DNA from 2 places in the Micromonospora sp. NPDC048930 genome. Region 1 is predicted to be linked to the other one. Evidence: riboswitches for the same ligand, from Rfam matches in the RefSeq annotation. Region 1 holds a riboswitch; the other holds the start of a gene.
The links. A riboswitch is a leader RNA that binds a small molecule or an ion and turns the genes downstream of it on or off. The one in region 1 is predicted to bind thiamine pyrophosphate.
Positions count from the first base shown of each region.

Region 2: linked by a shared signal. The riboswitch ahead of thiE (thiamine phosphate synthase) and the one ahead of ACGFI9_RS32875 (ECF transporter S component) in region 1 are both predicted to bind thiamine pyrophosphate.

Region 1 covers NZ_JBICUB010000020.1:12,374-15,907, reverse strand. Annotated here, with positions in the region: gene ACGFI9_RS32885 (energy-coupling factor transporter transmembrane component T family protein) at 1-8, opposite strand, end outside; gene ACGFI9_RS32880 (ABC transporter ATP-binding protein) at 5-1,432, opposite strand; gene ACGFI9_RS32875 (ECF transporter S component) at 1,540-2,118, opposite strand; TPP riboswitch at 2,192-2,298, opposite strand; gene ACGFI9_RS32870 (alpha/beta fold hydrolase) at 2,387-3,211, shown strand; gene ACGFI9_RS32865 (aminoglycoside N(3)-acetyltransferase) at 3,208-3,534, shown strand, end outside.
Region 2 covers NZ_JBICUB010000012.1:148,665-152,198, forward strand. Annotated here, with positions in the region: gene thiO (glycine oxidase ThiO) at 1-909, opposite strand, end outside; gene thiE (thiamine phosphate synthase) at 903-1,529, opposite strand; TPP riboswitch at 1,524-1,634, opposite strand; gene ACGFI9_RS27520 (endonuclease domain-containing protein) at 1,755-2,573, shown strand; gene ACGFI9_RS27525 (aldo/keto reductase) at 2,889-3,534, opposite strand, start outside.

The DNA of each region.
Region 1 (3,534 bases):
CCGATCACGCGTCGGCTCCGGGGCGGGTCAGGGTGACGGTCCGGTCCGCCAGCGCCGCGACGAAGTCCGGGTCGTGGGTGACGGCGACGACGCCGTGGCCGGCGTCGCGCAGCTCGGCGAAGAGGTCGACCAGCTCCAGCCAGGTACGCCGGTCCTGGCCGAAGGTGGGCTCGTCGCAGATCAGCAGGCGGGGCGCGGTGGCCAGGGCGGTCGCCACGCTCAGCCGCCGCGCCTCGCCCCCGGAGAGGGTGTACGGGTTGGCCCCGGCCAGTCCGGCCAGGCCGAGCCGGTCGAGCAGCCCGTCCACGGTGGCCCGTACCGCCGGCTCGTCCTGCCCGGTACGGCGCGGCCCGAGCGCCAGCTCGTCGCGGACCGTGCCGGTGACGAACTGGTGCTCCGGGTCCTGGAAGACCGAGCCGATCCGCCGGGCCAGGGCGGGTGCCCGCCACCGGTGCGGGGGCGTACGGGCGTCCCGCCCGGCGAGCGCCTCGGTGGCGGTCACCGTACCGGTGCCCGGGCGGAGCAGGCCGCCGAGGAGCAGGGCCAGGGTCGACTTGCCGGCGCCGTTCGGGCCGAGGACGGCGAGCGCCTCGCCGGCGCGTACCCGAAGGTCGGTGGGGGCCAGCCGGGGCGGGAGGCCGAGCCGGTCGGCGGTGAGCAACGGGTCGCCGGGCGGTGCGGTGGCGTGTCGGGGCGGCACGGTGCGGCCGGGCACCCAGACCCCGGCCGCGGCGAGCGCGTCGCCGTGCACGGCGAAGACCGTCCCGGGCGGCCCGTCGGCCCGCACCCCGCCGCCGGCCTCCAGCACCACCACCCGGTCGACCAGCGGCAACGCCTCAGCGACCCGGTGCTCGACGAGGATCAGCGTGGTGTCGGCGTCGAGGGCGTCGGTGACCGCCCGCCGGACCAGGGTGGCGCCGGCCGGGTCGAGGTTGGCGGTGGGCTCGTCGAGCAGCAGCAGCCCCGGCCGCAGCGCGAGCGCCCCGGCCAGCGCGAGGCGCTGCTGCTCACCACCGGAGAGCGCGGCGGTGGGCCGGTCCCGGTGGTACGGGAAACCGACCCGGCGCAGCGCCTCCGTCACCCGGGGCCAGATCTCCTCGGCCGGTACGCCCCGGTTCTCCAGCCCGAACGCGACGTCGTCGCCGGAGCGCGCCATCACCAGCTGGGTCTCCGGGTCCTGGAATACGATGCCGACCCGTTCCCGGGCCTTGCGGGGGTCGAGCCCGTCGATCTCGACGGTGCCCTCCTGCTCGCCGGAGTCCTCGGGCAGCAGCCCGGCCAGCGCCGCCAGCAGGGTGCTCTTGCCGGCGCCCGACGGCCCGAGCAGCAGCACCCGCTCCCCGGCCTCGACCCGCAGGTCCACCCCGCGGACGGCCCACTGCCGACGCCCGGCGTGCCGCCACCCGAACCCGCGCAGGCTCACCGCACTCACCACTCCACCTCCCTCCGGCCCCGGCTTTGTTGATCAAGGAGTTTGCGTCGGGAAACCCGCCTCGGCCGACGCAAACCCCTTGGTCAAGGTGGCGGGCAGGTGGGCGGTCAGACGGCGGCGCGCTCGCGACCGGCGGGGAAGCGGTCGAGGACGCCGGTGTTGGCCAGGGCGCGGGTCAGGGCCACGCTGCCCAGGCCGGCCACCACCAGCGAGCTCGCGGCGGTGAGCAGGATGTAGGGGAGGCGGAAACTGCCCCACGCGGTGCCTGGGTACCAGACGAAGACGTCGTAGATCGACGCGGCGAGCCCGGCCAGCGCCGCGGCCAGCAGCGCCACCGGCAGCCGGAAGTTCCGGTAGGCGAAGAGCGCGAAGGCCAGCTCGCCGGCCGCCGCCTCCAGCGGACCCTGCACCACGATGGTCCAGCCCCAGCTGGTGCCCAGCGCGACGGAGACCAGCGCGGCGAGGGTGAGCGTGTAGAACGCGGCGCCCGGCTTCCGGACGACCAGCGCGCCCAGCACGGCCGGCACCAGCCAGACGCCGTACAGGACGGCTCGGCCGGGCAGCGGGATGGCGTCCGCCGGCCCGTTCCACAGCAGGCCCCAGGCCCAGAAGATGACGCCGAACGCCACCCCGAGCACCGAGGCGACGACGATGTCGATGGTGCGCCACCGGTTGTGGTTGTCCATGATTGCTCCCAGTCCAGAAGAACGAACCAGGAGAAGACGCACGCCGCGCCCGGAATCACCGGACGGCGGCGCGGCTGGAGGTCGACCGAACTCCCTGCGCTGGCATTACCCAGATCAGGTTCGAGGGTCTGCGGGCACCGGCCCGCACTCTCAGCGCTGTGCGCTCCCCTGTCGGATGTGAAGTTGTCTCGGCAGACGCTAGCACCGACCCCGGTGCCCGGCCCAGCGGGGCGATCGGCGGCCGGTCCGGCTGGGTAGGCTGCCGATCATGCGGATCGACGCGCGAGGTCTCACGTTCGAGGTACGCACCGGCGGTCCGGAGGACGGCGAACCCGTCCTGCTGCTGCACGGCTTCCCGCAGCACGGTGGCGAGTGGGACGAGGTGGTGCCCGCGCTGCACGCCGCCGGCCTGCGCACGTACGCGCTGGACCAGCGCGGCTACTCGCCGGGCGCGCGGCCGGCGGCGGTCGAGGCGTACCGGATCCCGGAGCTGGTGGCGGACGCCGCCGGCGTGCTCGACGCGCTGGGGGTGAAGGCCGCACACCTGGTCGGGCACGACTGGGGCGCGATCGTGGCCTGGGGTCTGGCGGCGCTGCACCCGCAGCGGGTCCGCACCCTGACCGCGGTGTCGGTGCCGCACCCGGCGGCCATGGGGCACGCGCTCGCCACCGACCCGCAGCAGAAGGCCCGCTCCTCCTACATCGCGCTGTTCCGCAAGCCGGGCAAGGCGGAGAAGGTGCTGCTGGCGTTCCGCGCGGCGACGCTGCGCCGGATGCTCGGCGGGGTCGGCGACACCGCCCGGGTGGCCCGGTACGCCGACCCGATGCGCGAGCCCGGCGCGCTCACCGCCGCCCTGAACTGGTACCGGGCCATGACCGGGGCGGACATGAAGGCCGTCGGGCCGGTGACCGTGCCGACCACCTTCGTCTGGAGCGACCGGGACGTCGCGATCGGCCGGACCGCCGCCGAGGCGTGCGCCGCGCACGTGACCGGCGACTTCCGCTTCGTCACGCTCACCGGCGTCACCCACTGGATCCCCGACGAGGCGCCCGCGCCGCTCGCCGAGGCGATCCTGGACCGCGTCGGCCGATGATCGCCACCGCCGCGCCGGCCCGGCCGCACACCCGCGCGTCGCTCGCCGCCCAGCTCCGCGACCTCGGCGTACGCCCCGGCGGGACCGTCCTGGTGCACGCGGGCCTGCGGGGGCTCGGCTTCCTGTGCGGCGGCCCGGAGGCGGTGCTGCTCGCCCTGCGGGACGTGCTCGGCCCCGAAGGCACGGTCGTGGTGCCCACCCACACCCCGGACAACAGCGACCCGGCGGACTGGACCAACCCGCCGGTGCCGACGCAGTGGTGGCCGGTGATCCGGGCCGAGCTGCCCGGCTTCGACCCGGCGGTCACCCCGAGCCGGTTCATG
Region 2 (3,534 bases), on a different contig from region 1:
GATCGGCACGTTGTCCGGCGTACCGGGACGCAGCCCGGCGGACGCCTCCGCCAGGTCGTACTCGGCCAGCTCGGGGACCAGGTCCACGGCGGCGCGGAGCAACCGGAGCACCCCGCCGGCGGTGACCTCCGTGTCGGCGCGCTCCTCGACCGTCGCCCCGACCACCACCTCGCCGCTGTCCCGGGGCACCAGATAGACCGACTCGCCGTCGGCGTACCCCCGGATCACGTGCCGGAAGTCCGGCGCGCCGCGACCGGGCGCGCGGAGCCGGAGCACCTGGCCCTTCACCGGGCGGACCGGGAGCCCGGTGAGCGCCGCCGCGCCGCAGCCGGCCGCGACCACGGTGACCCCGGCGTCCACCTCGGACAGGGCGCCGACCGGGCCCGGCCGCCACACCGCGCCGGCCCGCTCGGCCGCGATCCGCAGCGCGGCGACCAGCCGGCGCGGGTCGACCTGGTGGTCGCCGGGGGCGACCGCGCCGCCGCGCACGCGCGGGGCCAGCGCCGGTTCGCGGTCCCGCAGCTCCGAGGGGCGCAGCGGCGTGATCGGCAGCCCCAACCCCTGCTGGTACGTCCAGAGCCGGCGCGCCTCGGCCAGGTCGTCGGCGGTCAGCCCGACCACCAGGGTGCCGTCGGTGCGGTACCCGATCCCGGTGCCGGCGGCCTCGACCAGCTCGGCGGCGAACCCGGGCCAGCGGACGGCGGACTCGGCGAGCAGCCCGGTCAGCTCGTGCTCCCCGAAGTACGCCTCGGCGACCGGCGAGAGCATGCCCGCGGCGACGTGCGAGGCACCCGAGCCGGGGGCCGGATCGTGCACCGTGATGCGCAGTCCCCGGGATGCGCACCGCCACGCGATCGCCAGCCCGACCGGTCCCGCCCCCACGATGGCGACGTCCGGTCGGGTCAGCATGCCAGGGCCTCGATCAGTTCGGCAGTCGTGCGTGCGGGATCGGGGCTGGCGGAGATCGCCCCGACCACCGCCACCCCGTACGCCCCGGCGGCGCGCAGCGCCGGCACGGAGGCGGCGGTCACCCCACCGATCGCGATGACCGGCACGTCCACGGCGCCGGCGACCGCGCGTACGCCCGCGGGGCCGATCGGGTCGGGCAGCCCCGTCTTGGTGGTGGTGGCGTGGCAGGGGCCGACGCCCAGGTAGGTCGCTCCGGCGGCGACCGCCTCGGCGGCGGTCACCGGTTCCCGGGCGGTCGCGCCGAGCACGGCGCCGGCGCCGAGCACCCGGCGGGCCGCCGCCACCGGCAGGTCGTCGGCCCCGACGTGGCCGCCCGCGGCGGACACCGCCAGCGCCACGTGCAACCGGTCGTTGACCAGGCACATCGCCCCGTACGGCCGGCACAGCGCGACCACCCGGCGGGCCAGCTCGTACGCCTCCCGATCGGTGGCCTCGTCCGCCACCCGGACCTGGACGACCAGCTCGGCGCGGGCCACCGGCAGGGCGGCCCGCAGCACGGCGAGCGCGTCCCGCCCCGGCCGGGTGTCGGTGATCAGATGCAGTCGTCCCAGGGACGGCACGGCAACACTCCTCCCTGCGCCGGCATTACCCGGATCAGGTTCGACGGTCGGGGGCTTCCAGCCCCCCTCTCAGCCCGGTACGCACCGGGCTCCCGTGGGTCACTTGCGGCCTACCGTACGACGTTCCCCCGGATCCGCCAAGGGTGGGTGACACTTTTCCCACCCACCGCCCCGCATGGACGGCGGGGACAGCGCGTGACCGTCCACTCACGACATGCTGTCCGAATGCCCTCGACCGCCCGGATTCCGCGTCATCTGACGTGCCTGCCGTTCCGCGGCAGCGCCGCCGTCGCCGGCGGTCACCTGAGCTGGACGGTGCTGCGCGGCCCGGCCTGGCGACGCCTGCTGCCGGACGTGTACGTGCACCGCGACGGATACTGCCCGGACGACCACCGGATGTGGTGCGACGCGGTCGGGCTGCGGCTGCCGCTCGGCGCGGCCATTGCCGGGCTGAGCGCCGCGTACCTGTGGGGTGCCGACCTGCTCGACCGCGATGCTCCGGTCGCCGTCGTGCTGCCCCGGGCCGCTCGGATGCGCCCCCATTCCCGGGTGCACGTCACCCGCTCGGCCCTCCCGGACGCCGACCGTGCGCTGCTGCACCGGCGGGTCGTCAAGCTCCCCGCGCTGCGCGCCTACGCCGACGAACGCGGCGGCTGGCCGGGCATCTCGTTGCTGCGAGAGGTGCTGGCGCTGGCGGAGCCGCTGGGCGAGTCGCCGATGGAGACCCGGCTGAGGCTGCTCCTGCTCGACGCCGGATTGGGCCCACTGAACGCCCAGCACGACGTGCTCGACGCCCGGGGCCGCTTCGTCGGCCGAGTGGACCTCGCCTGGCCGGCGCTGCGCGTCGCGGTCGAGTACGACGGCGACCACCACCGGGAACGCGCCCACTTCCGCCAGGACGTCGCCCGCCTCAACGCCCTCCGCGCGGCCGGCTGGCTCGTCCTCCGCTTCACCGCCGACGACGTCCTCCGCCACCCCCGCGCCACCATCAGCCTGGTCGCCCGAGCCCTCCGCGAACGCGGCACCACCCCCGTCCCCCGCTGACCCGGCGGGACCTCTCTCGCTCTGTGGAACGCCATGGGTGTGTCAGCGACCGGGAGACACCCATGGTGTTCCACCGACGGGGCTCGGCACCCACGCAGCGGCGAGTGCCTCGTCCCGCGGGGCCGCGCCCGGCCCGACGTGGGCGCGGGGCGGCAGCAGCACCCGAGGGTGCCCGCCGGCACCAGCAGGCGGCGCGGCGCCTGCCGGCCCGGCCAAAAGCGGTGAGGTACCCGCAGGCGGCGTGTGCCGGCAAGCGACGGCTGGACAGCAGGCTGCCCCGGTGCCGAACACGGCACCGGGGCAGGGGAAGGCCGGTCAGAGGATCGCGTCGAGCGCGTCCAGGTCCTCGTCGGTGGGCTGCCAGGCGCCCGCCTCGGCGTTGGCACGCACCTGCTCCGGGGTGGTGGCGCCGGCGATCACCGAGGTCACCGCCGGGCGGGCGGCCAGCCCGCCGATGGCCACCTGGAGCATGGTGAGGCCACGCTCGGCCGCGTACGCCTCGATCGCCTCGATGGTGTCCCAGTCGGCCGCGGCCAGCCGCGCGGCGTACCGGCCGCCGCCGGAGAGCCGGCTGCCGGCCGGCGGCGCCTCGTTCCGCTTGTACTTGCCGGTGAGCAGGCCGTTGGCCAGCGGGAAGAACGGCAGCATGCCCAGGCCGAACCGCTCGCAGGCCGGGATGACCTCCGCCTCGACGCTTCGCTCCAGCAGCGAGTAGTGGTTCTGCGCGGAGATGAACCGGGTGCGGCCCTGGGAGGACGCGGTCCAGTCGGCGTCGGCGATCTGCCAGCCGGCGAAGTTCGAGTTGCCGAGGTAGCGGACCTTGCCGTCGCGGACCAGGTCGTCCAGGGCGGCGAGGGTCTCGTCGATCGGGGTGCCCGGGTCGGGCTCGTGCATCTGGTACAGGTCGATGTGGTCGGTGCCGAGCCGGCGCAGCGACGCCTCGACGGCCCGGGCGATGTAC